Regions from separate parts of the Succinispira mobilis DSM 6222 genome, predicted to be linked through region 1. Evidence: riboswitches for the same ligand, from Rfam matches in the RefSeq annotation. Region 1 holds a riboswitch; each other region holds the start of a gene.

Evidence for each region. Region 1 has a riboswitch for cobalamin ahead of SUCMO_RS0101525 (dynamin family protein). Riboswitches for the same ligand answer to the same signal wherever they lie in the genome.
Region 2: it holds a riboswitch for cobalamin, as region 1 does, so the genes downstream of both, SUCMO_RS0103555 (sirohydrochlorin cobaltochelatase) here and SUCMO_RS0101525 (dynamin family protein) in region 1, are expected to answer to the same signal.
Region 3: it holds a riboswitch for cobalamin, as region 1 does, so the genes downstream of both, SUCMO_RS0106890 (GNAT family N-acetyltransferase) here and SUCMO_RS0101525 (dynamin family protein) in region 1, are expected to answer to the same signal.
Region 4: it holds a riboswitch for cobalamin, as region 1 does, so the genes downstream of both, SUCMO_RS0105490 (TonB-dependent receptor plug domain-containing protein) here and SUCMO_RS0101525 (dynamin family protein) in region 1, are expected to answer to the same signal.

What each region holds. Positions count from the first base shown of each region.
Region 1 is NZ_KB913028.1:315,067-322,558, forward strand. Features, by position in the region: gene SUCMO_RS0101520 (right-handed parallel beta-helix repeat-containing protein) at 1-19, opposite strand, end outside; gene SUCMO_RS0101525 (dynamin family protein) at 6-1,517, opposite strand; cobalamin riboswitch at 1,836-1,988, opposite strand; gene serS (serine--tRNA ligase) at 2,214-3,485, shown strand; gene SUCMO_RS0101535 (methyl-accepting chemotaxis protein) at 4,045-5,883, shown strand; gene cobI (precorrin-2 C(20)-methyltransferase) at 6,422-7,135, shown strand; gene SUCMO_RS0101545 (FecCD family ABC transporter permease) at 7,144-7,492, shown strand, end outside.
Region 2 is NZ_KB913028.1:750,713-758,204, reverse strand. Features, by position in the region: gene hcp (hydroxylamine reductase) at 1-674, opposite strand, end outside; gene SUCMO_RS0103580 (DUF896 domain-containing protein) at 858-1,037, opposite strand; gene citF (citrate lyase subunit alpha) at 1,053-2,543, opposite strand; gene SUCMO_RS0103570 (HpcH/HpaI aldolase/citrate lyase family protein) at 2,545-3,417, opposite strand; gene SUCMO_RS0103565 (citrate lyase ACP) at 3,419-3,706, opposite strand; cobalamin riboswitch at 3,858-4,031, shown strand; gene SUCMO_RS0103555 (sirohydrochlorin cobaltochelatase) at 4,148-5,023, shown strand; gene SUCMO_RS0103550 (acetylornithine transaminase) at 5,171-6,370, opposite strand; gene argB (acetylglutamate kinase) at 6,370-7,257, opposite strand; gene argJ (bifunctional glutamate N-acetyltransferase/amino-acid acetyltransferase ArgJ) at 7,290-7,492, opposite strand, start outside.
Region 3 is NZ_KB913028.1:1,451,879-1,459,370, reverse strand. Features, by position in the region: gene SUCMO_RS0106895 (hypothetical protein) at 1-759, opposite strand, end outside; gene SUCMO_RS0106890 (GNAT family N-acetyltransferase) at 756-1,295, opposite strand; cobalamin riboswitch at 1,455-1,598, opposite strand; gene trpB (tryptophan synthase subunit beta) at 1,812-3,026, shown strand; gene SUCMO_RS11630 (nucleoside deaminase) at 3,219-3,686, shown strand; gene SUCMO_RS11010 (hypothetical protein) at 3,761-5,167, shown strand; gene SUCMO_RS0106870 (hypothetical protein) at 5,182-5,736, shown strand; gene SUCMO_RS0106865 (radical SAM protein) at 5,854-6,747, shown strand; gene SUCMO_RS0106860 (AraC family transcriptional regulator) at 6,916-7,492, shown strand, end outside.
Region 4 is NZ_KB913028.1:1,141,531-1,149,022, forward strand. Features, by position in the region: gene SUCMO_RS0105470 (sodium:proton antiporter) at 1-912, shown strand, start outside; gene SUCMO_RS10415 (EAL domain-containing protein) at 990-1,661, opposite strand; gene SUCMO_RS0105480 (cache domain-containing protein) at 1,668-3,071, opposite strand; gene SUCMO_RS0105485 (nucleotide sugar dehydrogenase) at 3,148-4,473, opposite strand; gene SUCMO_RS0105490 (TonB-dependent receptor plug domain-containing protein) at 4,630-6,558, opposite strand; cobalamin riboswitch at 6,699-6,838, opposite strand; gene SUCMO_RS0105500 (MerR family transcriptional regulator) at 6,921-7,492, shown strand, end outside.

The DNA of each region.
Region 1 (7,492 bases):
GATTATTATAATTCATCATTAGTACCTCGAAAAACTTTCCGGACTAGACCAGAAAATTCCTTTGCATATTCAGAAAAATTACCAAGACGTAGTTGTTGATCAAGATAGTTTACAGCAATGGGGCGCTTGATAAACAGCTCTTCAAAGAGATAATGAACATAGAGACTATTGCCTAAATGCTGCGTGGCAAATTTATTATAAATATTAGCGAGATTTTCTTGCAAAAGCTGTTTAAATTCAGCACTATTCGTGTCCGTTTGCGCTGGGGTTAGGCGTTTATATTCTTGTAAAATGTTGAGAATATCTTGGCTAAGTTTAGTTTGGACGGGATCTAAGTTGCTTAATTCTGGTAAGTATAAGCCGAAACTGATAGCGGCAATTCGTAAACGCTGAAAGAAAACTTTTTGTAATTTCGTGCAGTAAGTTTGTTGGTTAATAATTGCCAAGAGTAAATTTTCTTTTTCGGCAATGAGCGCTTGGAGTTCTTGTTGGACAGTTAAATCTTGGCTGAGGCGGAGGATATATTTTAATTTTTGGATTTTTTTGCGCAAAGAGGCTTGTTGCGTTTGATAAAAATTAAGGCAGGCGGAAAAAAAGGCCAAGAAATTATCATTAAAAGATTGTTGATATTGGTATTTATTCAAACGTTGTAATTGTTTTAGGAGCTGAGCATTTTCGAAAGCCTGTGGTTTAAAGCTCGAAACAGCCAAAATACCAATATGGTCAATATTTTCTTGGGCGAGTTTATCGGCAATAGTAGCTTTAATTTTTAGAAGCTTCTCTAAAGCCACGCTATCACTTTTATTAACTAAAATCATCAACTTACTTTGGGGCCGCAAGTTTTTCAGCAAGAGCAGGTCGGAACGGGAAATTCCTTGCTCGTGAGCTTCTACAAACCAAAGCACAATATCGGCAGAATTTAACTGCGCTAAAGTTTTTTGGCTATCGGTATTTTCTGTAAAGTTAGGATTATTCGGTAAGGCATAGCCAGGAGTATCAAGAAAAGCTAGGTGCTCAAAAGGTTGTTTAGGAGTGCTGATAATAGTGTGACAAAGTAATTGCTGAATATTTTTTTGATAATTATCTTGGAGGGTTGCGCGGATTGTTTCGAACTCGGTAGGGGCAAGTGTAATGCTATTGCCGAAAATTCCAATTGCTAAATAAGATTCCTGGCCTTGGAGTATGTAGGTGGGAATAGTGGCATTAGCGGTTGTGGAATGTGGCAAGAGATTGGTTTGCAAAAGCTGGTTAAGAAAGCTAGTTTTACCAGAATTAAAGGCTCCGGCCAAGACCACGATATTTTTACCAACGAGGGAATTCATAGTTTTATACTGTGTGAATTTCGTGAATTCATGCATAAAATTGAAATATAATTCTGGGAAATTGGGTGGCGCATAACTTTTTAATTTTTCAGGAATACTTTTTTTAGCAATAAAACGGAGGATTAGGAAATCTTCTTTTTCTTCGATTTCTGGTTTAGGTAAGAGTTCAATTAGAAAGCGCGTAAAGTTATCCATCGCAATACCTCATTTATTTTAGCATAGAGCCATTATTTTTTAATTTTTTACCTTACTAGTTAATCGAAGCAAATTACAGTTTTATTAAGATGAGTAGGCGGATATTTTTTAGCAATAAGAAAAAACCAAAAGCAGCTTTGCCTTCCCAGGAGCAAAGCTGCTTTTGGTTTTTGGTAGGAGACTTTAAGAATGGAAAACAGATACTTTGCGTAGGTGGTTTTTAAAATAAAAAAACCTTTTCATAAGCGAAAAGGTATATAACAACAAAGTTCGAAAACTCAATTGGCACATATCTCCACCCCATCGCTCGTAGGGTATACGGTGATTTTTAAATAGGCAGATATCCTGGCTCAGAAGAAGTTAGGTCACAACCCAAATGACTAACTACTTCCTTACAGTGGCGGGACCGCATTAGCATTGCACTAATTTCCCTATTAAGCCTTACTAGGCACCTATTTGTCAGTATTTATTTTCCTAAGGGGATTATATAATATTGTGCAATTATTGTCAATAAATGTTAACAAAAAACATTTACTAAAGCGAAAAAATGCTACTTGACGCAGAATTGTAGTGGTTTGGTGCAAAAAAAATGCAAAGTAGCTATTTTTGGTTGATATATTTGGTAAATATTGATAAAATGGGTGTTATGAATAATTTGCAATTTTAGTGAGAGATAAATTTTAGGGGGCTTTACAGATGTTAGATATTAAATTTGTGCGTGAAAACTTAGACTGTGTGCAAGAGGCACTAAAAGCAAGAAACAATAGCTTGAGTTTAGAAAATTTTTCGCAGTTAGAACAAGACCGCCGGCGACTCTTACTTGAGGTAGAAAACCTCAAAAGTAAACGTAACCAAGTTTCACAAGATATTAGCAAAATGAAGCGTAATGGCGAAGATGCTAGTGAACAAATTTTAGCAATGCGTAATGTAGGCGATGAAATTGCTACAATCGAAGCGGATTTAAGAGCAGTAGAGGCGCAACTGAAAGAGATTATGTATAGCATCCCCAACATTCCTCACGGCAGTGTACCAGTTGGAAAAGATGAGCATGACAACCAACAAGTTAGGGCCCAAGGGACACCCAGAGAATTTGAGTTTCCAGCTAAACCACATTGGGAAATTGGTGAACAGCTAGGTATTTTAGATTTTGAACGAGCTGGCAAAGTTTCTGGAGCACGGTTTGTGTTTTATAAAGGCTTAGGCGCTAAATTAGAGCGGGCCGTAATAAACTTTATGCTCGATGTGCATACCATGCAACATGGCTATACAGAATTATTGCCACCTTACATTGTAAATAAAGACAGTATGTATGGGACAGGACAGTTACCTAAGTTTGCCGAAGATATGTTTAAATTAGAAGGCTTAGAATATTATTTAATTCCGACGGCGGAAGTGCCAGTTACCAACTATCATCGGGGCGAGATTTTGGCGGCAGAACAATTACCGCTGTGTTATACAGCTTATAGTGCTTGCTTTAGAGCTGAGGCCGGTTCCGCAGGTCGCGATACCCGCGGCTTGATTCGCCAACATCAATTTAACAAAGTAGAATTAGTTAAATTTGCGCATCCCGATAATTCCTATGAAGAGTTAGAAAAACTTACGCAAAATGCGGAAAGAATTTTACAGTTGTTAGAATTACCTTATCGGGTAATGTTACTTTGTAGTGGAGATATGGGCTTTTCTTCAGCGAAAACCTATGATTTAGAAGTATGGTTACCAAGTGCGAATTGCTATCGGGAAATTTCTTCTTGTTCCAATTTTGAAGATTTCCAAGCACGGCGCGCAGATATTAAATTCCGTCGCTCGATAAAAGAAAAGGCGGAATATCTACATACTTTAAATGGTTCTGGATTGGCGATTGGGCGGACTGTTTCAGCGATTTTGGAAAATAATCAACAAGCTGATGGTAGTGTACGCATTCCGAAAGCACTAGTTCCATATATGGGTGGCTTAGAAGTTATTGGCTAACAGGCTTGGTTTGCCAGAGTAAATAGATAAATAATAAATATTAAGAGCATGGTTTAAAAGTCTTCAGCTGCTAGGTGTTACAATTTTAGCAGTTAGGACTTTTCAAGCGCATGCTCTTTTTGTTTATAGAAATACTGGGTTAGACAGAATTTTTTCGCACAAAAGAGCCAAGGTTATTGAGCTGGATATTATCAGTTTGCAATTGAATTTTTGATAAATTGCAATAGTTATGAATGAATAAGAGTTTTAATTAGTTGTTCGTATTAAAATGACAATTAGCAAATATTCCCTATAGAGTGAGCTATTTATATAAAAAGCCACGGCAACTTGTTAAGAGGGTTAAAAGCATTTTTGCTATAGTATGGAAAAAATTTGTAGGTAAAAGTGGAATTTTTACAAAAAGAATTTTTGAGTAAAATAGTTGTTGTTAAGACTATGTTAAATTTGCGTAAAACCTCTTATATAGCCATTGTAAGTAGAGTGATTATATTTTATTATTAACTTGTACAAAGAAAAATAAGAAAATATAAATAGCTAGGTGGCTAGATAGAGGGGCAAGATGAACAAACAAACTAGAAAATTATTCACCAGCGAAATAAAAATCGGAAAATTTTTAAAGCATAAGTTTTTAGTACTGCTAGCGAGAGGCTTGAAAAAAATTGCCAGTATTGCTGATTTGTGGATTCGAGCCTTAGAGAAAAAATCAATTAAATTTCGCTTGCAGTTTTTATTTGCCGTGGTATTTATAATTTTAAGCTGTGTAAACCTGTATGGAATGAGCAGTTTGGCGAATGTTAATCATAGCAACTATTTGCTCGGGCGAACTTGGTTGCCTGAGGTTGCCCAAATAAGTCAAGCTAAGGCCTTAGTGTTAGAATATCGCAGTTATCAATATTTGTACTTGCAAACTATCTACCCCGCTGACCGTGAAAATATCAAAAAAACTTTATTAAAAATAGATCAGCAGGTTAATCAATTGCTAGAGCAAAACCTGAAATTAACTGCGGATCTTAAAGAACAAGAACAAACGGCCTTAATTAAAAATCAATGGCAGCGGTATCAAGCGAAACAACAAGAGCTTTATGTAGTGGAATTAAAAAATAAATCAGAAGCTCAGGCAATGCTTATTGGCGAGATGCAAGCTATTTTAAGCTCAATTATGCAAACTAGTGAGAAAATGGTTGAAGCCAAACTCCAAGGGGCGATACAAGCCGTAGAAAGCGGCGAAAAACTTTACGTACGTTCGCAATTGGTGCTAGTGGGAGCGTTAATTGTGGTTTGGCTGTTGGCTTCAGCTAGTATTTGGCGGTTGGTCGCAGGCATTAATAATTATTTGCAAGAATTAGTGGCGGTGGCTGATCAGGTGGCTGATGGTAATTTAGCAGTCCAAGCGCCAGTACGTGGCAATGATATGCTGACGGCTTTAGCGTTAGCCTTAAATAAAATGAGCCATAACTTACAAACTTTAGTGCAACAAATAGATCTAAATGGACAAGATTTGTATTTGGCGGCGGGAGAACTTAATCAAATTACGGCAGCAACAGTGGATAGGGCACAAAAAATCACACTCAGTAGTCAAGCTGTGACGCAAGCGGGCAGTATTCAAGAGCGAGAAACCAAGGCGGCTTTAGTGAGTATTAGAGAAATTACGGCTAATGCTAATCAGGTAGTAGATTATAGCGATAGCTTATTAATGAAAGTGGCCAAGGTAGATGAGTTGGCTACTCAAGGTAGTGAAAAATTAATCGCGGCCGCGACGCAAGCAACACAGATGGCGCAACAGGTGGAAGGGACAACCCAAATCGTGCAACAGTTAAGTGCTAGTTCGCGCTTGATTGATAATATCATTACAAACATCAGTGTAATTGCCGAACAAACGAACTTATTAGCGCTTAATGCCGCAATTGAAGCGGCTAGAGCGGGAGAGGCAGGTCGTGGTTTTGCCGTGGTGGCGCGGGAAGTGCGAGCTTTGGCCGAGCAAGCGCGGCAGGCGACCCAAGAAGTGCGGCAAATTTTAGGTACGGTAAGTCAGCAAACTGAACAAGCACGCATAAGTATGGACAGTGGACGCCAGGAAGTATTGTTAAATGTGCAGGCGGTTAATGTAGCTAGTTCTAATTTTGCTTCACTTAAGCAAGAGGCGGGGGCAATAAAACAAGAAATGGACTTACTTACGGGTAAAATTAAAGCGGTAACAGCTGGCAATATGGCTTTTGTAGAAACGAATAATCTATTGGTGCAAACTGCGGGCACGGTAAAAGCTGAAACGGAGGAAATTGTGGGTGAAATTGCAGCTCAAAACCAAACGATTGAAAGTCTAGAAAATTTAAGTGCACAACTGCAACAGTTGACAGTTGCTTTACAAACTCAAGTTAGCTCTTTTCAATTAGAAAAATAGGATAGGCAACCCTAGTTAAGCTTTGCTTTCAAAAGTTTAACTAGGGTTACGGGAAAAAATACATATTTATTAAAAATTATTATGAATAATAAAAAATGCGCTCTAGTAGCCAAGAAAAATGTTTTGCCCTAGCGAGATAAGCAGTTTAATGAATTAAAAAAAATGCTGGCTATTAGACGTGGGTTAAAAGGCAATAAAAACATTATATAAGTACATATTGAAGGGACTGCAAGTTGAAATGGCGGCAGTTCCTCTTTATTTTATGCAGCAACTAGAAATAAATTAACGGTAGAGTCGCGGGCGGAAACTTCCGCGCGGCCTAGCCTCTTGACAATAGCGGTAATATCACATAAAATTCAATAGTACGTAAGATAAGTAGTAAAAATTTGTTTGTAGAGGGGCTACCTCGAATAGGGCTAGCTCCTTAATTATTTTGGCGATTAAGTAAGGAAATTAGGTAGTTATGGGACTTGTTTACCGCCGCTAGTTAGAGGGAAAATAAAAAACATTGTTTTAGGAGGGTTTTTAGTTAATGAGTATGACAGGTATGTTTTATGGAATTGGTGTAGGGCCAGGAGACCCAGATTTATTGACGGTAAAAGCAGTAAAAGTAATGCAAAAAGCAGATGTTTTAATTGCACCACGCAGTGAAAAAACCGTAGATAGTACGGCCTTAGCAATTGCAAAACCACATTTAAAAGCGGATGTGGAAATAATAGATATGGTTTTCCCGATGGTTTTTGAAGGTGATGTCTTAGACGAGGCCTGGGAAGATAACCGTCGGATTATTGGTTCTTTATTAGAACAAGGCAAAAATGTTGTGTTTTTAACTTTAGGCGACCCAATGTTTTTCAGCACTTATATATATGTATTTCATGCTCTTAAAGAAGCTGGGTTCCCAATTGAAACAGTACCTGGCATTCCAGCTTTCTTGGGTATTGCTAGTTATGTAGGTTTTCCGGTAGTAGAAGGCGAGGAAGTATTGAGCGTAGTTCCCGCGACTGCAAGTGAAGATAAAATTGATAAAATTATGGAAACTTCTAGTAATTTGGTAATTATGAAGTGTTCACGTAATTATGAACAATTAGTGGCGAAGCTAGAGCAACATGGCTTTTTGGAGCACTCGATTATGGTTACTAAGTGTGGCCGTCCTGATGAGCAAATTGTACGCGATTTAAAATCCGTAAGTGCGTCAGAGGTTAATTATTTGTCTACCATTTTAGCGCGTAAAAATAAAATAAATAAGATATAAGGTTTATTATGGAAGAGAAAAAAGTATTACAAACCTTACTAGATAAGCAGAAAAAACGGGTCTGGCTTGGGGCAATAATACTGGTAATAATTTTGGGAGTTGTGGGCATTTGTTCGACAATTTCTGGGAAAGCAGATATTCAAATCGCTGAAGTTTGGCAAATTATTTTTGCCAAACTCAGTGGTCAAACTGCCGCTTTAGAAGAAATAAAAAAATCTACGGTAAGTATTGTTTGGAATATTCGTTTACCAAGAATTATCACAGGCATTTTAGTAGGTATGGGCTTGGCGATTGCAGGCGTTATTTTCCAAGCAGTATTAATGAATCCCCTTGCGGACTCTTTTACCATGGGAGTAT
Region 2 (7,492 bases), 440 kb from region 1:
ATTTCTGGATGACCATAGGTATCGGTATTGGCTTGGTCAAGAATTTGCATAGCGGCAATATTGATTTCTCCTGTTTGTAAAGCCATTGCCACTAATTGATCTACACTGAGTTCTGTATCTAGTTTAGCTAAAATTTCAAATATTTTTGCATAGTCAGCAATATTTGTATAACCTAAAACATGTGCATGATCTAAATATGCTGCAATCCCTTTTAATCCATAAGTTATCAATTCGATTAAAGCGGTAACATCTTCGCCTTTAGCTTTTATTCTGCTTTGAATGCCGATATTTTCGGCTTGGGTCAATTTTTCGGCTAAAGTTGTCGCCACTTTAAAATGTGCTGGTGCTGGCAAGCTAGCCACATCAACCCCTAGTTTAACACACATATCATGTGCGCAAACCGTAAGTTCTGCAACATCTTTTATTTCTGACTCTAATCTTGCTGTATCGAAATTTACATTAGTTACGGTTGTAAATAATGCTTGGATAATCGCCATATTTATTTTTTCTTCAAAAACATCTTTTTTAGCTAATTCATGAGCATAACAGGCTAAGCCTTTACTGGTGTAAAATAATAAATCTTGTAATAGTGCAACCTCATTACTTTTGCCACATACTCCTGCCACCGAGCAACCTTTTTGTCCTGCTGTTTGTTCACATTGATAACAAAACATATTTAACCCTCCTCAAAATTTAAATATTTTTAACTTGAGTACAGTATATCCCTTACACAATCTATTGTATGTGATTTATATCACATTAGCAAGCTGAATTATAAGATTTTTTCCGATATTTATCTATAAAAAAAACCTAGCCAAACAACGGTAGTTCTTCCATTGCCTTTCTAGGTTCATTTCCTATTGCTCTTGATCGACAATAATTACTCGATCTAATGTAGCTTTTACCTGACCTTTGATGAGATCTAAATAAGCGCGTCTAACTTTAATTTGTTCCGCTTGTTCTGCTTCAGTTAAGCCTACAGTCTTTTTTTTGTTTGCCAGAAAATTAATTCTGATAATTAATTCTTTCATTTCCATCAAAAAACTACCTCATTACTTAGTTTGATATACTTGGTCAATAATTGTGCCATCACGATATTCAACTTGGGCAATTACTTTTCCTGCTGGTTTATAAACCGCTGGTTTCCCTGCAATATTTTCTGCAATTTGTTTTAATTCTTCAATGGCAAAAACCTTAATCCCTGCTGTTTTCAGTTGTTCTTGTAAGTCTTTACGTTTAGGATTTACAGCGATTCCCCGCTCTGTCACTAAAACATCTACCGTTTCGCCTGGTGTAGTTCTAGTTGTTACTTTATCAATAATTATTGGCAATCGACCGCGCAATAGATTAGCGACAATAATTGTAGTTTTCGCTCCAGCTGCAGCATCACTATGTCCACCAGATCCCCCCATCAATTTTCCATCTGAACCAGTTGTGACATTAACATTAAAGCCAGTATCAATTTCTGTCGCCCCCAAAATAACTGCATCCAATTTATTGACAGCTGCACCACTATTAAAAGGACTTGCATAAACACCGGCGCTAATTTCCAAATGGTTAGGATTTTCTAAAAGCGAGCGTATTGCACCATGTTCAAAGCCTTGAACATCCATAATTGCCTGAAAATAACCTTCTTCTAACATTTCGACCATATAATTTGTTATTCCACCAAGCATAAAACTTCCCTTAATTTGCTCTTTTTGCATAATTTGTTTTACAAAATGAGCAGTAGCTAATGAAGCTCCACCTGCACCTGTTTGAAAAGAAAATCCCTCTTTTAACAAGCCCGAGCCTTTAATTACTTGAGCAGCATTTCTTGCAATTATCAAACCCACTGGGTCCTTGGTAATTTTGGTTGTCCCTGAGACAATACCCGCGGCATCGCCAATGCTTTCAACCACCAATACATAATCTACACGATCTTGAGCTATCGAAACTGGATATAGCGGATAAGGCATTAAATTGTCAGTTATCGCAACTACTTTCTCAGCATACTGTGCGTCTGGCATTGCGTAACCCAATGAGCCGCAAGCTGATTTTCCATATACACCGTTAAGATTGCCGTAGCAATCTGCAGCAGGAGCTGCAATAAACGCAACATCGATCTTTAATTGTCCACACTCTATGGCTCTGGCCCGTCCTCCATGAGTACGCATTGTAATTGGTTTAGCTAAAATTCCTTGTGAAACCGCCTCAGCCACTGGGCCTGAAATGTAATTAGTATCTAATTCAGTTACTACACCATTTTTAATATGTTCAATTAATGGTTTATGGCTAGGAAAAATAGAACTAACCGCAATTTTTAAGTCTTTTAACTGCAACTTAGCGGCTACTGCTAATACCATATTTAAAACATAATCGCCATTACGTAAATGATGATGAAAAGATAAGGTCATACCACTTGTAATTTTCAGAGTTTTAAAAGCATCTTCAATACTTGCCAATAGCTTATTGTCACTAGGTAAATTTCTTTTAACTAGCGGTGCATATCTACGCATCTCTGGTTGTAAACAAAACGCTCCTTGAAAATCTATCTCACGCATTTTATAAATCCTCCTTGCTAATTAAACCTGCTCTTAACGCTAAATCCAAGACGATATTGGCTCTATTTGCAACTGGTGCATCAATCATCTTGCCCCCCAAAGAAGCCACACCTAAACCTGCGTTTTTAGCCTGTTCTAAAGCATTAACAACTTTTCTAGCCCAATTTATATCCTCCAGTGTAGGATTAAATACTGCATGGATGCCTTCTATTTGTCTGGGATTAATTGATAGTTTGCCTTTAAAACCTAGCGCTTTGGCTAAGCGAGTATCTTCAACTAGACCCTCATCATCAGCCGCATCTGTGAAAGGCGTATCAATAGATTGCAAGCTAAATGCCGCTGCGGCATTAACAATTGCCATCCTTGCTGCAAAAATCTCTTCCCCTGATTTAGTTCTTTTTGCTCCTAAAAATGCTGTATAATCCTCCGCCCCTAAGGCTAAAGCAACTAACCGAGAACTTGCACCTGCAATCTCATAAGCATTAGCTATCCCACGCGGAGTTTCTAACAAAGCAATTAACTTAATATTATTAGCTATCGCACCTTGTCCATCCAAAAGTTCTGTAACTTTTTTTATATCTGCGCCACTTTCTACTTTAGGAATCAACAAAGTGTCGGGAGCACACTTTGCAATAAACGGAATATCTTCTAGACCATAAGTATCTAACGGATTCACCCGCACAACTTTTTCACAAGTTCCATAATCAATAGTTTTCAAAGCCTGTGCTACTAAAATTCTTGCCGCATCCTTTTCCGTTGGTGCCACGGCATCTTCTAAATCTAAGATAACCCCATCAGCTTCAAATAAATTACCCGCTAAAAGCATCGCTGGGTTATTGCCTGGCATAAACAATAAGCTTCGTCTCATTCTCATTTTAGATTTTCGCCTCCTTAATTGCCCCGCTACGCAATAAGGCAGTAACTAACCGTGCTTCAATCGTAAAGTCTACTGCCCCTCGATCAAAAGCCTTAATATCTAAACCCAAAACCTGATAATCTGCTAAAACTTTATGCATTAACTTTGTAATGGTTTCTCCATATTGTAGCATTACAATACTATCTAAATCGATATTATTATTACCACTATTGTTGGGCGTAACAACAATTGAAATATCTCCCGACTCTAGTGTTCCTGCTTTAGCCATGACAATCTCTGTTCCCATATCTTATCTCCTTATCTTTAGGCTAAATTTAGCTTTATTCAGCCATTTTCTTGTTAAAATTGTAACATTTAAACTTTTTTTTAGCAACTCTTCCTTCCGGTTAATTGGCTCTTTACTTGACACAAAAAAAATTTTTAGCTATAATCAGTTCTAGATGAATAAAAACATAGGTGCCCGCAAGGGCTCAATAGAGAAATCAGTAAAAGCTGATACGGTCCCGCCACTGTATGGAGGAGTATTTTGCACAATGCCACTGGTAAAACTGGGAAGGCGCAAATGTACGATGAATCCAAGTCAGGAGAACTGCCTATGTACAATCACCGAAATTTACCTACGAAGGATAGGGAGGGGGTTAGAAGCTAGTTTTTTCTATCCTTGCCTTTGGGCAGGATTTTTTTGTTTTTTAAGACTAACAAATTAAGAAAAGAGGTTTCTTGGATTATGCAAAAATTTATAAAATTATTATTGGCGGTGTGTTTAATGTTATCTTTCACGATGAGTGCCAGTGCTCAAGCAGCACCTACTAAAAAAGCTTTAGTTGTAGCTAGTTTTGGTACAACATTTCCAGACACTTTAAAAAATGATATCGAAGGCATTGAAAATGCTCTAAAAAAAGCTTTCCCAGATCGCGATTTTTATCGCGTATTTACTTCTAACATCGTTAAAAAACGTATTGCAGAACGTGATGGTATTGTTATTGATGACTTGAAAACAGCACTAGATAAACTTGCCGCTCAAGGCTATACAGATGTACTAGTGCAAACAACTTTGCTTACACCAGCAGAAGAGTATAACAACAAGATTTTACCTGCAATTAAAGAATATCAAACAAACAAAACTTTTCAAAAATTAGTTATTGGCAAACCTTTGCTAACTGAAGATAAAGACTTCAATCTCGTAGCCAAAGCTTTAACAACTCAAATGCCTAAAAACCTTAATTCAGATCAAAGCGTTGTGTTTATGGGACATGGTTCACCACATATGCATAATGTGGCATATGATAAATTACAGGCTGCTTTTGATAAATTAAATATCCCCGCTGTAATTGGTGTGGTTGAAGAAGATGATCATCCTAATTTCGAAGATATGCAAGCAACAATTGCCAAGCGTAAAATCAAAGAAGTAATCCTTATGCCACTAATGGTAGTTGCTGGTGACCACGCTAATAATGATATGGCTGGCGATGAAGATGATTCTTGGAAAAATCTTCTTAGTGCCGATGGTTATAAAGTAAGTGTAGTTTTAGGCGGCTTGGGTCGCAACTCTGAAATTCAAAAAATCTATGTAGCTCATGCTAAACAAGCTTTAAAAAACTAATATAAATGTAAAACATAAACAAAGAAGGTGCTGGCGCATTAAACTAGTGTGCCAGCACCTTCTTATATCTAAATTTAAAAATTTCAAAGAGTAAAAAGAGCTGACGCTAGCGATAATTTTTCATCACTAATGCGCAGCTCCTTCTTTTTAAGCTTCTTTAATCATTTCTTGCAAAACTTCATTAATAATCTGCACCAGTTTGTCTATCTCTGCTTTACTGATTATAAGCGGCGGCGCAATTCTAATAACATTGTCGGCTGTATTGTTAATAATCAAATGCTTCTGCAAGCATTTTTTCACAAACAATTTTCCATCTAAGTTTAGCTGCAAACCAATTAATAAGCCTTTTCCCCTTACATCTTTGATATAAGCTGGATATTTACTTTGTAAATTTGTCAATGCTTCTTGTAAGTACTGACCTTTTTCCCGAACTTGCTGCGGCATTTGCTCTACCTGCATATAATTCAAAACTGCCAAAGCGACTGCACAAGCCAATTGATTCCCCCCAAAGGTCGAGCCATGATCTCCTGCTTTAAAAGCATTTGCAATTTTATCGTCTGCTACAAAAGCACCAATCGGAAACCCTGCTCCCAAGGCCTTAGCTAAAGTCATAATGTCGGGCTTCACACCAACCCCTTGATAGGCAAACCATTCGCCTGTACGACAAACCCCTGTTTGTACCTCATCAAAAATAAGCAAAGCTTGATGGCGCGCACACAGTTCTTGCACTTTTTTAAGATATTCTTGTGTAGCAACGTTTACGCCACCTTCACCTTGAATTACTTCCAACATCACTGCACATACTTCAGAATCGATTAGTTGTTCTAAAGCACTAATATCTCCAAACTCAACATAGGCAAAACCAGCTGGTAATGGTTCAAATCCTTGTTGATATTTAGTTTGTCCAGTGGCCGTTAAAGTTGTTAGAGTTCTCCCGTGAAAGGAATGTACCGCTGTAATAATTTTATATTTTTGAGGACTAAGTTGATGACCATATTTACGCGCTAATTTTATTGCACCCTCATTGGCCTCAGCCCCACTATTACATAAAAACACTTTATCAAAGCCCGTAACATTAGCTAATTTTTCTACTAAATCCGCCTGAATTTTACTATAAAATAAATTAGAAGTATGCATCAACTTTTGAGACTGTTCAGTAATGGCTTTAATCACCACTGGATGTGCATAACCTAAAGCGTTAACAGCAATACCGGCCAAGACATCTAAATACGCCTCACCAGATTGGTCATAAACATAACAGCCCTCTCCTCTTTCTAAAACCAAATCTGTTCTAGAAAAAGAGGGCATATAATATTTTTCTGTTTTCTCCTGAACGGTTAAATTCATTATCTAATCACCTCTGTACCCACACCTGAATCTGTAAATATTTCCAATAAAATTGTATGTGGTTGACGCCCATCAACAATATGTGTCTTTTTAGCCCCCGCAGCTAAAGCTGTAACACATGCTTTAACTTTAGGTATCATTCCCCCATCAATTTTACCTTCATTCATCAATTCTTGTGCACTTTCAAAGGATAAGGTAGTAATAAAACTATCCTCGTCACCAAAATCCGAATAAATTCCTTTGGTATCAGTTAACAATAAGAGTTTTTCAGCTTTCAAAGCTCCTGCAATTTCACCGGCAACACTATCAGCATTAATATTATAACTTTCGCCATTAATACCTACTCCAATTGGTGCAATTATTGGAATATAGCCCGCAGTTAATAATGTTTCTATCAATTCAATATTAACTTGCTCTACATCACCAACAAACCCAATATCAACCGACTTTATTTCACCATTTTCATATATATCGGATAAGTATTTTCTTGCCACAATTAAGTTGCCATCTTTACCACTTAAACCGATTGCTTTACTACCTTGCTTATTTAACATCGCCACTAATTCGGTATTAATTTTCCCAACCAGCACCATTTCGGCAATAGCCATCGTTTCTTCATCTGTTACTCTTAAGCCGTTAATAAATTCTGATTTTTTACCTAGTTGTTTCAGCAAACTAGTTATTTCAGGGCCGCCGCCATGGACAACAACTGGTTTTAGACCTGCGAATTGAAGGAAAATAATATCTTGAAGAACTTGCTCTTTCAATTCACTATTTAACATTGCGTGCCCACCATATTTTATTACTACTGTTGCCCCTTTAAATTTTTTCAAATATGGTAATGCTTCCACCAAAGTCTTAACTTGCGCCATGCTCTCATTTAACATATTTTTATCAGCTCCTCATTTTTTGTATAATATCACGTATGGTATTCTGCATTTATTTTAACATAATCGTAGCTAAAATCACATGTCCAAACGGTAGCTTCTTCATTGCCAACCGCCAAATCTAAAGTGATCTTGATATCAGTGTTTTGCATAATCGCTGTTAATCGCTGTACATTATACTCCGTATCTAAGCCGTTTTTCATAATGCACAAGTCCTCAATGTGTAAAGTGACAT
Region 3 (7,492 bases), 1.1 Mb from region 1:
TTGTGCAAATAAGCTACCAGCTAAACCAATAGCAGCAATTAAAGTAGGTAAGCCAGCAATAATAACCATAACACCAGCAGTAGATAGGGAAAAACTTTGTAAGATTTGATCTAAAGTTGGGGCTAACTGTTCTAACCAAGTTGTTGATAGTAGCAGAGCAAAGAAGAAAGTAACAGGCATGAAAATTACTGCAATAGAGCGAAATTGTAGCCAAGCGCTATTGAGATCTTGAAAAAATGTATCAGCTTTGGAGATGTTGTTTTGGGGTGATACATTGCTTTGAAAACTGAAGTTATTCCAATTTTGATTGATTAGACGTTGCCAAAAAATACCAGTACAAGTAACGATTAGACTTAAGAGTATATGGATAACAATGAAAATGCTACCGAGTTCAATCCCTAAAGAATTTATTAATATTGGCGTAAAATAAAAAGCTGTAAAATATATTCCGGTAGGCAGTGAACCCATAAGATATACTGCTGTAATAGTGTTGGTGCTAAGCTTATTAGTTTTAGCACAATCAGCCAAAAGCGCATTTGCAGCATAGCGATTTAAAAGACAAAGGATAAAAAAAGGACCTAGTTCTTTAGGAATTTTTCCCAACCATGTTAAAGGTCTAGTTAATTTGCTAAAAAAAATAAAAATTTTACCACGCCGTAAAACTACACCACACCAACAACCAAACAACATGGCAGGTAAAGCTGCTTTCCAAATTATAAAAGTTTTTGTACAGGCTAGAAAGATAAAATCGCTATTCATATTTTGTCACCAATAAAAGCTGCTAAATCAAGCTCCATATGCACTGTTTGATGGATATCTTCTTCATCTACAGTTATTTTAAAACCGTTTTTTAACCAAAAATTAAAGCCGCCCGGTAAAAACTTATGTGTGTGCAAATAGAGAAATTTGTAATTAGCGGATAAAGCGAAATCTAGTGCGGAATTAAATAGTTGAGAGCCAATTCCCGAACGCCTAAGTTCGGGGCTGATATAACAACGTCCAATTTCAGCAGCAGTATGAGGTGCATATCTACCCTTGATACAGGATATTCGATCATTATAAACTGAGACAGCAATCGTTCCGACTAGCTGACCGGTTGTTAAAAAAGCTCCTATTAAAGTGTGGCGTTCCGGGAGAAAATATTTTGCCTGAGATTGTTCTAAATCTTGGTATTGATTAGGACTTATCTCACCATTATAAAGCAGTTTACATTGTTGTAGGAGAAAATTTTTAACCGTTTCTATTTCGGAAATTTTGGCTGTGCGAATAATTATTGGTGTATCTTTTATTAACATACGAACTCCTTTTTTTACATTTAATATAGTTAAAACAAAAAAAGGGCACCCTTCATTAGAAAGAGTGTCCTGAATTTAGTCGAAAAGCACAATTTATTAAGGCTAAAAACTTAATAATCATATTTCGCAATCTCCATCCCCATCTTTCGTAGGTAATAGCGGTGATTGTTTAAACAGGCAGTTACTGGCTTGAGATTGTCTGTGAGAGTATGTAATAAACAATCTTTTACAGTGGCGGGACCGCGTCGGAATACACCGAACTTTTCTTTTAGGCCAAGAGGCACCTGTTAAACTTTATTATATAAAATATTTTTTTATTTTATCAAAATTATCATGTATTGTCAATGAAATTGCTGATTTCTAGGAGTTTAAGTTGAGAAATAAGAACAAATATAGAATGAAAAAGAACAATATTCGTAATGTGGAAAGATTAATTAGTAATAATTAGCGCTACTTGTAAATTAAAATTATTGTTGTTATACTCATATAGAGAAAAAAGTTTTTTGGAGGTTGCAAATGGATTTTAGAAGATATTTAAAAGATTATCCTGATAAAAATGGACGTTTTGGAGTATATGGTGGGGCTTATTTACCGCAAGAATTAGAACCAGCTTTTAGAGAAATAGCTGATGCGTATCAAACAATTTGCCATTCTTCTCAATTTATAAATGAATTACGGCGTATTCGCAAAGAATTTCAAGGGCGCCCTACGCCGGTATACCATTGTGAGCGTTTATCTAGAAAACTTGGTAATTGCCAAATTTATTTGAAAAGAGAAGATTTAAATCATACAGGGGCGCACAAACTAAATCATTGCATGGGTGAAGGTTTATTGGCCAAATTTATGGGGAAAAAACGTTTAATTGCTGAAACTGGTGCGGGACAGCATGGGGTAGCATTAGCGACAGCAGCAGCATTTTTTGGGTTGGAATGTGAAATTCATATGGGTGAAGTTGATATTGCTAAACAGGCTCCCAATGTAACTAGAATGAAAATTTTAGGTGCAAAGGTAGTTCCAGTAAGTCATGGTTTAAAAACACTTAAAGAGGCAGTAGATTCGGCATTTGAATCTTACGCTCAAAATTATAAAGAATCGATATACTGTATAGGTTCAGCCTTAGGACCACATCCATTCCCATTAATGGTTAGAGATTTCCAGGCCGTTATTGGCTATGAAGCAAAAGACCAGTTTAAGGAAATGACGGGACTTTTACCAGATTTAGTTTGTGCTTGTGTAGGTGGTGGTAGTAATGCTGCGGGTATGTTTATTCCTTTTCTTGATGAACCAGTAGAAATTGTAGGTGTAGAACCATTAGGACGCGGGAAAACTCTGGGGGAACATGCGGCGACAATGTCATACGGGGAACGAGGAATAATGCATGGTTTTGAAAGTATTATGCTCAAAGATGAGCAAGGCGAACCAGCACCAGTATATTCAATTGCCAGTGGTTTAGACTACCCTTCTGTCGGTCCAGAACATGCTTTTTTGCATGACCTTGGTCGTGTACACTATGAAACAAGTAGCGATGAAGAAGCTATTGATGCTTTTTTTAAACTATCACGTTATGAAGGGATAATACCAGCACTAGAGAGTTCGCACGCAGTAGCTTATGCTATGAAAAAAGCTCAAGAAATGAAACAAGGTTCTATTTTGGTTAGCTTAAGTGGTCGAGGAGATAAAGATGTAGATTATGTTGTTGAGCACTATGGTTATGGTGAAGAATACAAATAATTAATATATAGATACCGTATAAAATAGATACTACTCGAAATAGGTAGTACAAGCTGTTTTATGCGGTGTCTTTTTTATATATAATAGTGAAACAAAACTATACTAAAGAGAAAGGAAATGTTAAAATATATTTAGATTATTTGAAAATATTACGGTTAGAAATTAATATGTATAAAGGAGGGGAATAAATTTATGAATAAATTTATGGATTTTGCCAATCAAGAAGCGATTCGTGGATTCATGCAAGATGCTGGTGGCCCATTTGGAGCTGTGATTGTAAGAGAAGGCAAGATTGTTGCTAGCGCTCACAATGAGGTTTTAAAGACTAATGATCCAACGGCACATGCAGAAGTAAATGCTATTCGTAAGGCGGCAGCAATATTAAATAAGTTTGATTTATCTGATTGTGAGCTATATACATCATGTGAACCTTGCCCGATGTGTTTAGCGGCAATATATTGGGCTCGCATAACTAAGGTCTATTATGGTTGTACGCGTTATGATGCTGCTAATATCGGTTTTGATGATAATGCAATATATGAATATATAAAGTTTCCAGATAAATACCAAGAAAACTTAAGACTATTACCGTTAGATCGGGAACAGTGTTTAATGAGTTTTCAAAAATGGCAAGAAAAACAAGATAGGATTATTTATTAAGCTGTTAAACTTGTTTAATGATAGAAAAATTTTAGTAAATACTTATTATAAAAAATATAGGGGTGGTGTAATTTATGAACAGGTATAAACTTATCTGCATAGGGTTACTTATATTTTTAAGTAATATATTTATTAATAGTGTTTTTGCTCAAGAAAACAATACTTTAGAACAGAAATATTTAAAACAAGAGTGCATAAAAGCAACTATTGTGGCCATAGATTTGGAATTAGCTCGATATAAAAATTGGCTTTCTACAAGCGAAAAACAAGGTAACGAGAAACAAGTGTTGAACTTTCAACAAAGAATAGCAGAGTTGCAGATGGAACGGCAAAGATATTTAGATATGAATGTAGAAGAATATATTTTGCCGAAGAAGGAATTGGTGACTACGAAATTTGAAGCGCCAATAGGAATAGATTCGATTTTATACTTGAAAGAAATGTCAAAACACGGACCATGGTATCATATTGCAGGAATGGAAAATTTGGATTTGAGTTTTGTACAAGAAAATTCTCACTATCAGGTTGGCTTTTATAATATTTATCCACGAAATTATTGGGGGATGAATAGTGCATATATTTATATTAGTGATGTTTCTAGTAGCTTAGAAAATAGGCAGATAAGCGGAGAAGTATTTACACCGAAAAATTTTGTTAATTTCAAAGAAAACTTAGTGCCGGTTAATAATTATAAAGTGTATCTATTAAAAGAAATGAATGCAGATGGCGCTAAATTAGTATTATCTGCTAATAAATCAAAATTTTCCATACAGTTGTCAGCCGAAGACTTGGCTACCTACAAATACATTGAATTTGTAGCTGAACATCGAAGTAAGGTAATAAGTTTGGCGAATTTGCCAGATGAAAACTTGGAAATTATTCTAGAGCCGGAAATGATGGTTAAGAAACCAGCCATTTATTTATATCCGGAAAAATCAGAACAAATTATTATTAAGCATACGTTTAAAGGTAAAATTTTAAATACTTATCCCAAGTACAAGTACTCTTGGCAAGTTATAGCTCAACCTAATGGCATACTTTTAAATTTAGAAGATCAAAGAAGTTATCGCTACTTATTTTGGGACGGGAAGTATTCTTTTTCTGAACAGCATTATAAATACAAGGACGGGTTTTACATTAAAAGAGCAGATTATATAGACTTTTTACAAGAAAAATTATTGCAAATCGGGTTAAATCAACAAGAAATAAACGATTTTATTGTATATTGGTTGCCTGCTTTAAATAATTATGAACAATGTTTTATTCATTTTCGAATTAATGATGATATTGATGGAAGCTCTTTGTTAGAAACCATCCCTAAGGCAGATACGGTTTTAAGACTATTTATGGAATTCAGAGGAATTGCTCTTGCAGATAATATAACAAAATTACCGGAGCAGGAGTTACCGACAATATTGCGGCAAGGTTTTACTCTTGTAGAGTGGGGAGGTGCAGAAATAGGTAGTGAACAATTACAATAAGGGAGGCGAAATCAATGTTAATTAAAAAGCTTTTCTCGTTAACTGTAATTTTTACGTTTGCATTTTTCTGTTTTGGGGTGCAAGTTGGACAAACTAAAAATCTTGGGAATGAATTTTGGGATTTAAATTGGCAAGTAGAAGAACAAAAAATTGTTAAGCAGTTGGAGAGTGCTGATTTTAAAAAGAGTACTAGTTTAGAAGTTGATAATGGGAAAAAGATAGAATTTGAAAATGGTAAGTTTTTAGAATACGAATGTAACCTTACGGTTTTTATTACGAAGAAGGGAATAAGCAAACTAACAATAAAACTGTTGAAACAAGGTCCGGAAACGGCAAATATTTATCAAAATATGGAAAAATATTTTAAAGAAAAATATGGTAAACCACTTAATAAGGATATATTTTTTCAAAAAAGCAATCCGCCTATAAAAATAGAAACAATTTACTGGCAATTTATTGATCAGCAAGACAAGTTAGTGGAAATATACTTGAAGCGCGATGGAGTAACGGGTTATTTTGGTGAAAACCAAGAAACAAGTAAAATCGAAATTAGTGTTCTAAAAAGGTAAAGATTTTTATAAAAGCAACTCGTCACTATTATAAATAGGAAGAGTTGCTTTTTCTATTAACAAAACTAGTTATTTAGGCTAGAATTATAGCTAAATTATTTAAAAGGAAGTTAGAAAATGGATTTAACAAATTGTCAACTTTGCCCAAGAGCATGTTCGGTAAATAGAGAAAGCGGCGAATTAGGGTTTTGTGGTGCAGGCGCCAAGGTTAAAGTGGCTTTAGCAAGTTTGCATCAATGGGAAGAACCGTGTTTAGTGGGGGAAAATGGTGCAGGAACAGTGTTCTTTTCACACTGCAATCTTCATTGTGTATTTTGCCAGAATTATGAAATTAGTCAGCAAGGCGTAGGTAAAGTAATTTCGGTAGAACGCTTGGCCGAAATATTTTTGGAGCTACAAAAGCGTGGCGCTAGTACGTTAGATTTAGTAACACCCACACACTATGTACCACAAATTATAGACGCGGTAGTACGAGCTAAAGCACAAGGGTTTAATTTGCCAATTGTATATAACTCTAATGCCTATGAAACTGTAGCCACGATAGAGGCTTTAGCGGATATAGTAGATATATTTTTGCCGGATTTTAAATATTTTTCGTCCATAACAGGAAAATGCTATGCTCAAGCAATAGATTATCCCCAAGTTGCGCAAGCAGCAATTCAGCAGATGTTTAAGCAAGTAGGTAAGCCTGTTTTTCAAGGAGAACGATTGATTCGTGGGGTCATTGTGCGACATCTAGTACTACCGAGTCATTCGCAAGAGAGTTTGGCTATTGTACAATGGTTGTGGCAAACTTTTGCTAATGATGTATATTTGAGTTTGATGAATCAGTTCACACCTTTATATAAAGTTGCGAACTATCCGAAATTAAATAGAAACTTAACTAGTTTAGAATATAATAAAGTTGTTAAATATGCGGAAAAATTAGGGTTTAGCAATTGTTTTATTCAAACTAAAAATGCTGCGGGGCAAGAATTTATTCCTAAATTTGACGGAGCCGGTGTGGAATAAATCCTAAGAAGTGTAAATACTAGAATGTAAATAGGATAGCTAGAGAAAATTTCTGCATAAATTATTAGAAAGGTATCTAAAAATATCGAGACAAAACACTGAATATGTCAATATCATTCAAGAAAGAATAATTGGGAAATGTTAGACTAAAGGCAAAGGGGTGAGATAGTGAGTTTGAGTGAAAGAATTGTCTGTTTTGATGAAGATTTGGGAATTGAAGCTTATTGGTTTAAAGGGTTAATGCATAAATTTCCGAATCATTTTCATGAAGATTACGTAATTGGGTTTATTGAAAGTGGCACAAGACAATTATCTTGTAAAAATAAAAAGTATAATGTTGGTGCTGGCGATTTGCTCTTGTTTAATCCTTTGGAAAATCATACTTGCTGTCAGCTAGACGTAGAACCATTAGATTATCGCTCAATTAACATAAGTCCTGAAGTAATGCGTAAGGTAGTGCTAGAGATTACGGGGAAAAGCTATTTACCAGAGTTTGCTAGCTCGGTAGCTTTTAAAAGTGAATATCTTCAGCTTCTGAGAGATTTCCACGATATGTTGATGGAAAAACGAGAAGAAATGGCTAAAATAGAAGCTCTTTATTTTTTGATGGAACAATTTTTGCGAGAATATACTAATTCAGAGCCTTGGCAATGTGCTGAAATAAGTAGTGATATCCAAAAAGTAGGTGACTTTCTGGCAACTAAATTTATGGAACGGATTAGTTTAGATGTGCTTAGCGAGGTTG
Region 4 (7,492 bases), 830 kb from region 1:
GGCGTACCTTTTTTTTGGACTTTAAATTTGTTTAAACCTTGGATTTTTAATGTTACTCTTTTATTAATAACTTATTTTATGTTAGACAGTTTTTTTTATCGCAGAGAAAACAAAGAGTTATACTATAAAAGAAAAAAAATGTCGAGTTTAAATTTCTTCAAAGGATTTTTTAGCTTAGAAAGTCCAAGTGAGAGCGTGGGCGAAAAAATAAAGATTCACGGCCTTCATAATTTAGTGTTTTTGGGTGGTATTTTATTAGCGGTCATTCTTAGTGGAGCATTAGCTCATAATCCGTTATTTTTTGATGTAGCGGCAAATAGTGCTAAGGGAATAAGTTTAATGAACTATCAAGGGCATGAATTTAAACTTGGTTATTTAAATTTGTTGCGTGATGTTGTTATTATTTTTATGGCTGTATTGTCTTTAAAATTTACTAGTAAAGAAATAAGAGCCGCGAATAAATTTAATTGGCATCCAGTTCAAGAGGTAGCCTTATTGTTTGCAGGGATATTTGCCACAATAGTTCCAGCTTTAAAAATTCTCCAGGAGCGAGGTGGAGAACTCGGTGTAAGTTCGCCTGCACAGTTTTTCTGGATTACGGGAATTTTATCGAGTTTCCTTGACAATGCTCCTACATACCTTGTTTTTGTAAGCATTGCCGGACAAATGGGGGAGACTATAGGTATCATAACAGACTTAGGTATAATAAATGAACACGTTCTTTTAGCAATTTCTTGTGGGGCTGTTTTTATGGGCGCCAATACTTATATTGGCAATGCGCCTAATTTCATGACTAAATCGATTGCTGAAGAAAATGGAATAAAAATGCCCAGCTTTTTTGGATACATGCTTTGGTCAGGAGTAGTGCTAATCCCATTATTTTTGCTTAATACGGTGTTGTTTTTCAGTTGATACATTTTAGTAAAAATAATTAAGATGCTCGCCATAAATCTGTTTAGATCTATGGCGGGCATCTTGCGTAAAAGCTGTTATTGATATTTTTTGAGAAAATCTAATAAGCTATCAGATTTTAGGGGTTTAGAGAACATAAACCCTTGAGCTTCAAAACAATTATTTACTTTTAAGAAGTCTAGTTGTGCGTCAGTTTCAATGCCTTCGGCAATTACCTTAATTCTAAGGTTATTAGCTAAGTCGATAATTACTTTAGCTATTACACCACTGTCTTTTTCAGGAATGTCTTTTATAAAGGAACGATCTATCTTAATTTTATCAACAGCAAAGCGCTTCAGATAAGAAAGAGAAGAGTAACCCGTACCAAAGTCATCAATAGCAATTTTTACACCCATTCCTTTAAGTTCGTCAAGAATTAACTCACATTCTTGGTGATTATCCATTAAAATTCCTTCAGTGATTTCTAGTTCTAGAAGGTTTGCGGGTAATTTAGTTTCCTCTAGCACTGAGTTAATGAGGGTAATAATATAGGGATTTTTAAATTGCAAACGAGAGATATTTACTGCGACAGGAGTTTCAAAACCTTGCTCTAAAAGAAACATTGCAAATTTGCAAGCAGTAATTAATACCCATTCGCCGATAGGTATAATTAAGTTTGATTTTTCAATTAGTGGGATAAAAAGATTTGGTGGAATTACAACATTAGAATTACTAGGTTGCCAACGAATTAGCGCTTCTAAACCAATTATTTTATTTTACAATCTATCAAATAAACAAATAATTATCCCATTATTATTTTGAAAAGAAACTTCTTTTACAATTTGTCCGGTTTTTAAAAGTTCTTGCAGTAAGTGAGCTTTGCTAGATAAAATTTTATCAATAATGTTGACTTTATCGAAGTCATCTTTGGGAGTAATATTTAATTCTTCAAAAGCATTGTTCTTGTATAAACAAGTATAGCTTTCATCTAAAATAAATATTGCTTCACGAGTTCCTGAAAGTAATTTCAAAATCATTTCCAAGCGTATTTGGATCATCGTTCTAATACTTATTTCTTCTGATAAAGCTAAGTTGCGCTCATCAATTTCTAAAACATGATTAGAAATTTTCTGCGACATGAACTTTAAACTGCGAGCAAGATTTCCTATCTCATCTTGACGCAAGAGCAATTCATTTGGCAAAGTTATCGATAAATCATTTTTGGTAAAATTTTCTAAGGCATTAGAAATAATAACAATAGGTTTAGCAATGGTTTTTTCTAAGTAAACTAGGAGGATAGAAATAAGGATTAATACTAAAAATAAAACCAGGATATTTGTAAAAAGGAAACTTTTTAAAGGCGCATAGACTTGGGATTCGGGAATAATGGCGGCTACAATTAAATCTGAATTTTCGATAGGAAGATAAGCTAGATACTTATCCTCACCTTGATAAGTATACTCAATTAAGCCGCTTTTTCCTGAAAGAATAGTGGAAGAATTTTTTTCCAGTAAATCAGAAATGTTTACCTCATTCCAATTTTGAGAAAAATCATATTGGGGATGATAGATAATTGAACCGTCCTTTCTAAGTAAAACAGCGTAACCCTTATCGCCAATTTTATAATTTGACATTATCTTATAAATATCATCGAGCATTAAGTCTAAGCCTGCAACACCAACTTGGATACCATCTTTAAGTAATGGAATAGAAATTGTAAGTACTACTTTTTTGGTTACAATGTCGATATAAGGACTGGTAATTGTAGCACGATTGAGGTTTTTACTCTGTTTATACCAATTTCTTTCGCTAAGGACATAATCAGCAGGGGGAGCATATTCGTAGATATTAGTAATTAAATCATTGCTTTTTAGGACACCAATATAAACTAAAGCAATATTATTGTCGTTTTGTCTTATTTGTTGGAGGCGATTGTTGATTTTAGGATAAAGTGGGTCGGTGAATTTGGCAGTTCTATCATTTAATCGAGACGCAATTGTCGCAAAATCAGGGCTTTTCTGCATTTGCTCTACAATGATTTGGTAAGTGTTCATGAATAATTGAACTTCTGTAGCGATTTGTTTGGCATCCTTTAAAAGGGAGTCTTTATTAGTTTGTTCAAAATACTGTTTATTTTTAAGGTTGAAAAAACTGGCATAAATTATGAAAATTAATATAATTTATGCCAGCAACGAAAAATATTTTTCGAATAATACTTGTCTTAAATAAATGCATTATCTTGACCTCCAATAGAAATTAAAGGTTCCAATAACGATAGCCTTTTTGGGATATCGCGTACTTATCTAATATACTCTTTACATCGATAATAATTTTTTCTTCTTGCGGTAATTGAGAATTAAAATATGAAGCAATCTTATCTAACGATAAATTTTTGAATTCTTGATGGGCAACTGCAAAAATCAGACAATCGGCGTCATGAATATCTTCAAGGGTATCAAGTTTTAGACCATATTCAGAAGCTGTTTCATCAACATCAGCCCAAGGGTCAATAATAATTGGGTTGATACCATATTCTTGTAAGCGGGTGATTACGTCAGTTACTTTTGAATTACGAATATCGGGACAATTTTCTTTAAAGGTTATTCCCAAAATATATACTTTACTTTGAATAACTTTCTTATTGGCAAGGACTAGTTCTTTAATTACAGCATCAGCAATGAATTGCCCCATCCCGTCATTTATTTTTCTGCCAGCTAGAATTATTTGGGAATGATAGCCTAGTTTTGCTGCTTGATAGATAAAATAATAAGGGTCAATTCCGATACAATGACCACCAACTAGGCCAGGATAGAATTTCAAAGCATTCCATTTGGTATTCATAGCTTTTATAACTTCATTTGTGTCAATTTTCATTTTATCAAAAACCATTGCTAATTCATTCATAAAGGCAATATTAATATCTCGCTGACTGTTTTCAACTACTTTAGCAGCTTCTGCAACTTTAACACTTTCCGCACGATATACTCCAACTTCAATAATTAGTTCATAGACTTTAGCTACGATATCGAGGGTGGAGCTATCTAGACCAGCAACAATTTTAACTATGTTTTCTAGTCTATTTACTTTATCACCAGGATTAATTCGTTCCGGAGAATAGCCAACTAGAAAATCTTGCCCGCATTTTAGACCAGATTCACGTTCAAGGATAGGAATACATATATCTTCGGTAACTCCTGGATAAACAGTGGATTCGTACACAACTACAGAGCCTTTAGATAGATTCCTGCCGAGAATAACACTGGCATTTTCTACTGGACAAAGGTCAGGTGTTTTGTCAATGTTAATTGGTGTAGGAACAGCAATAATATGGAAATTAGCCTCACGCAAACTAATTGCAGCATCTGTAAAGAATATCTTGCTATGTTTTAAGGCTTCAGAACCAACTTCAAAAGTTGGATCAAGTCCTTGTCGGTATAAATCAATTTTTTCGGAATTTAAATCAAAACCAATTACTGCAATATCTTTCTTGTCGAATGCTACAGCTAAAGGCATTCCTACATATCCTAGACCGATAACTGATAATTTAGCTTGTTTAGTTAATAATTTTGTATATAAATCCATAATGGCACACTCCCAACTACAAATATCTGAAAATATCTCTGTATTAAAAGTATTATATCATAATAGTGGAAAAATTTCGTCGATTTTTTCTAAGTTAACTAAAAATTGCCTTGAAAATAATTTTCAAGGCAATTCGTTATCAACATTGTTCCTAAGTTAGAATTTATACTCAACGCCTACTTGGATATTGCGTCCTTGCGCAGAGTACCAACTGCCATCTGGATTCATGTCATACATTTGGTCGGTATAAAATTTATCGAAAAGATTATTAATTTTTATAAAAGTATTGATATTTTTATTAGCTTTATAGTTAAATGCTAGATCATATAACCAAAAACTTTGCAAATTACTAGCAGTTTTAGTGGCGTTAACTTTACGCCCAGGACGATTTAAAATTCCCTTGGCACTTAAAACTGCATTAAATTTATCTTGGTTATAGTCTAAACTGATATTCCAGGCTCCAGTTGGAATATAGCCATCGCGGTTGGCATAAGTTTTGGCGGTTTCAGTCCCTGTAGTTGTATGTGTATAGCCAACCATTAAATCTAGATGTTTGCTTAATTCCTGACTGAGGTCAACACTCCAACCACGAGATTTTTCTTCCCCAGTATTGTAATATTTTACAGTTGTATTATTAAAGGCTAACATATTATCAGCTTTGCGTTCATAGGCATTAAAGTTTACGGTAGTAGTATCGCTAAATTTATGTTTTACGCCAAACTCAATATTATCACCTTTTTCAGGGGTTAGCCCTTTGCCGCCATATTTTGAATATATTTGAAATTGATTAGGCGCGACAAAAAATTCTTTAAAGCTTAGATAATAATTAGTTTTTTCATTTTGCAAATAGCCTAGAGTCAAACTTTTGGCGGTATTACTGCCGTATTCGGAATGATTATGATAGCGAATACCTGGAGTTAATGTCCAATTTTGAGCAAAGCGCCATTCGTCTTGGAGATAGAAAGCCCGATTAGTTAGTTTAATTCCTTGGTAGGCATCAGTGGTACCATAAGAGGTCGAAGAATACCTATTTACACGATCTTGATAATAATCAAAGCCAGCAACTACAGTATGATCTTTACTAGTATGGGTAAGTTGTTCACTAAAACCGCGTGTTTCTAAATCCATTAACCAGACTGAACCCGGATTTAAATAATTGTCATTTAAGAAATTTACATTGCGGTACAAAGAGACTTGATTTGAAAGATTTTTGCTAAATTTATTTTGATAACTCATACTTAGTTTATTATTATCTTTTTTGCCGAAATTTTTTGTAGTGGCTTTTAGCCCACCGGTTGAAGGGCGAATGTAATCGGACTTGTATTTTTGGTAATTAAAAGTTAAAGTAGAATCATCTTTAAATTTTTTGCCCAGCTTCAGATCGTAAGTATCTGTATCTACATCTTGGATAATTTTATTACCACGGCCATCTTTATAGTCGCCTAACTCATTTTTTTGAGCTGCAACTGTCCAAAAATAGTCATTAGCGTTACCTTGATTCATAATTTTATAAGTGCGTTTGTTGGCACTACCTAAAATTGTTGATAAAGAAGTAGTGCTCGAATCTTTACTAGCTTTGCGGGTGATAATATTAATTACCCCGCCGACAGCATCGGCTCCATATAGCGTAGATGCTGAACCCTTGAGCACCTCAATGCGCTCAATAGTATCCATATTGGAGAGTTCTGAAGGAGAAAAAACGCTTGAAACAGAACCATTGACATTAACGCGCATGCCATCAACCAAAACCACAATTTTATCAGAACCATTAATGTAGAGTCGGTTAGAGGTGTAATTATCACCGCTAGCACTATAATTTTGCAAGTTTACGCCAGGGACTGTTTTTAGAGCATCACCTAAATCGGTATAATGATTTTTTTCTAAATCTTCGCGGCTGATTACACTGATGTTGGCTTGAGTTTTAAAAACTTCAGTGGGCAGCTTATTGGCCGTAACAACTATTTGCTCTAGAGCAAATTCAGGTAGTTCTGAGGACGTGTTGTTAGCTAGGGCACAGGGGGTTGAGAAAATAAGACTTGATAAAATAAGGACCGATAAATGTTTGCTTACAGATGTTTTTTTCATTAAAAATTAGCACCTCTCCTAAAAATTTTAATTTCTGGCAAAATAAAAAAGCCTTTCTTAACTAAAAGAAAGGCTATATAATAAACAGCAATGCAAAAAATATGCAGTACTTTTACCAGCACCCATCTCTCGTAGGTTATTTGCTAGGAATTTGATAGGTAGTTATTCTGACTTAGATTAAGCGCAAATTGCTTGGCTTATCATTACAGTGGCGGGACCGTGCTAGAATTTCACTAGCTTATCTATTAAATCTTGCGATACCGTATCAATTATATTAAACTGTTAAATAGCTTTGTTTGTAATTTGCAACAGACAAGGTGAGTATAAACTATATACTAATAGTAGAGTAAAGGAGTTTTTTTGTGAATAAGAAAACAGAAATGTATTTTACCATAGGCGAATTCGCGAATCTTTTTGGCGTGTCTAAACAAACTTTATTTTATTATGAGCGCAATAAAATTTTCGAACCTGATTTAGTAGAAGAAAATGGCTATCGTTACTATTCTTTACATAAATATTATATTTTTGAAGTTATCATAACTTTGCGTAAATTGGGGTTACCACTTCAAGAAATATCTGATTATGTTAAAAATCGCGATCTTGATGCTCTACAAGCAATTTTTAAAAAAAAATTAAGTGAATTTGAAGAAGAAGTTCAGATTTTACTTAAAAATAAAAAAAATCTGCAGACTAAAATAAGTCGTCTTGAACAAGTAAAACAAATTAGAATAGATAAAATAACTTTAGAAAATGTGCCGAAAGAGTATTTGATTGTGGACGATTTTCGTAAAAACACTGTGTCTTTAAAAGAAAAAATAGGTTTAGTAGCTAAACACAATCTTCCCTTTGCAACTAGTAGAATTTTAAATGAATATTTAATGGGTTATATTCTAGAAAAAGAACAATTGCTTAATAATAGTTACACAAATATAAA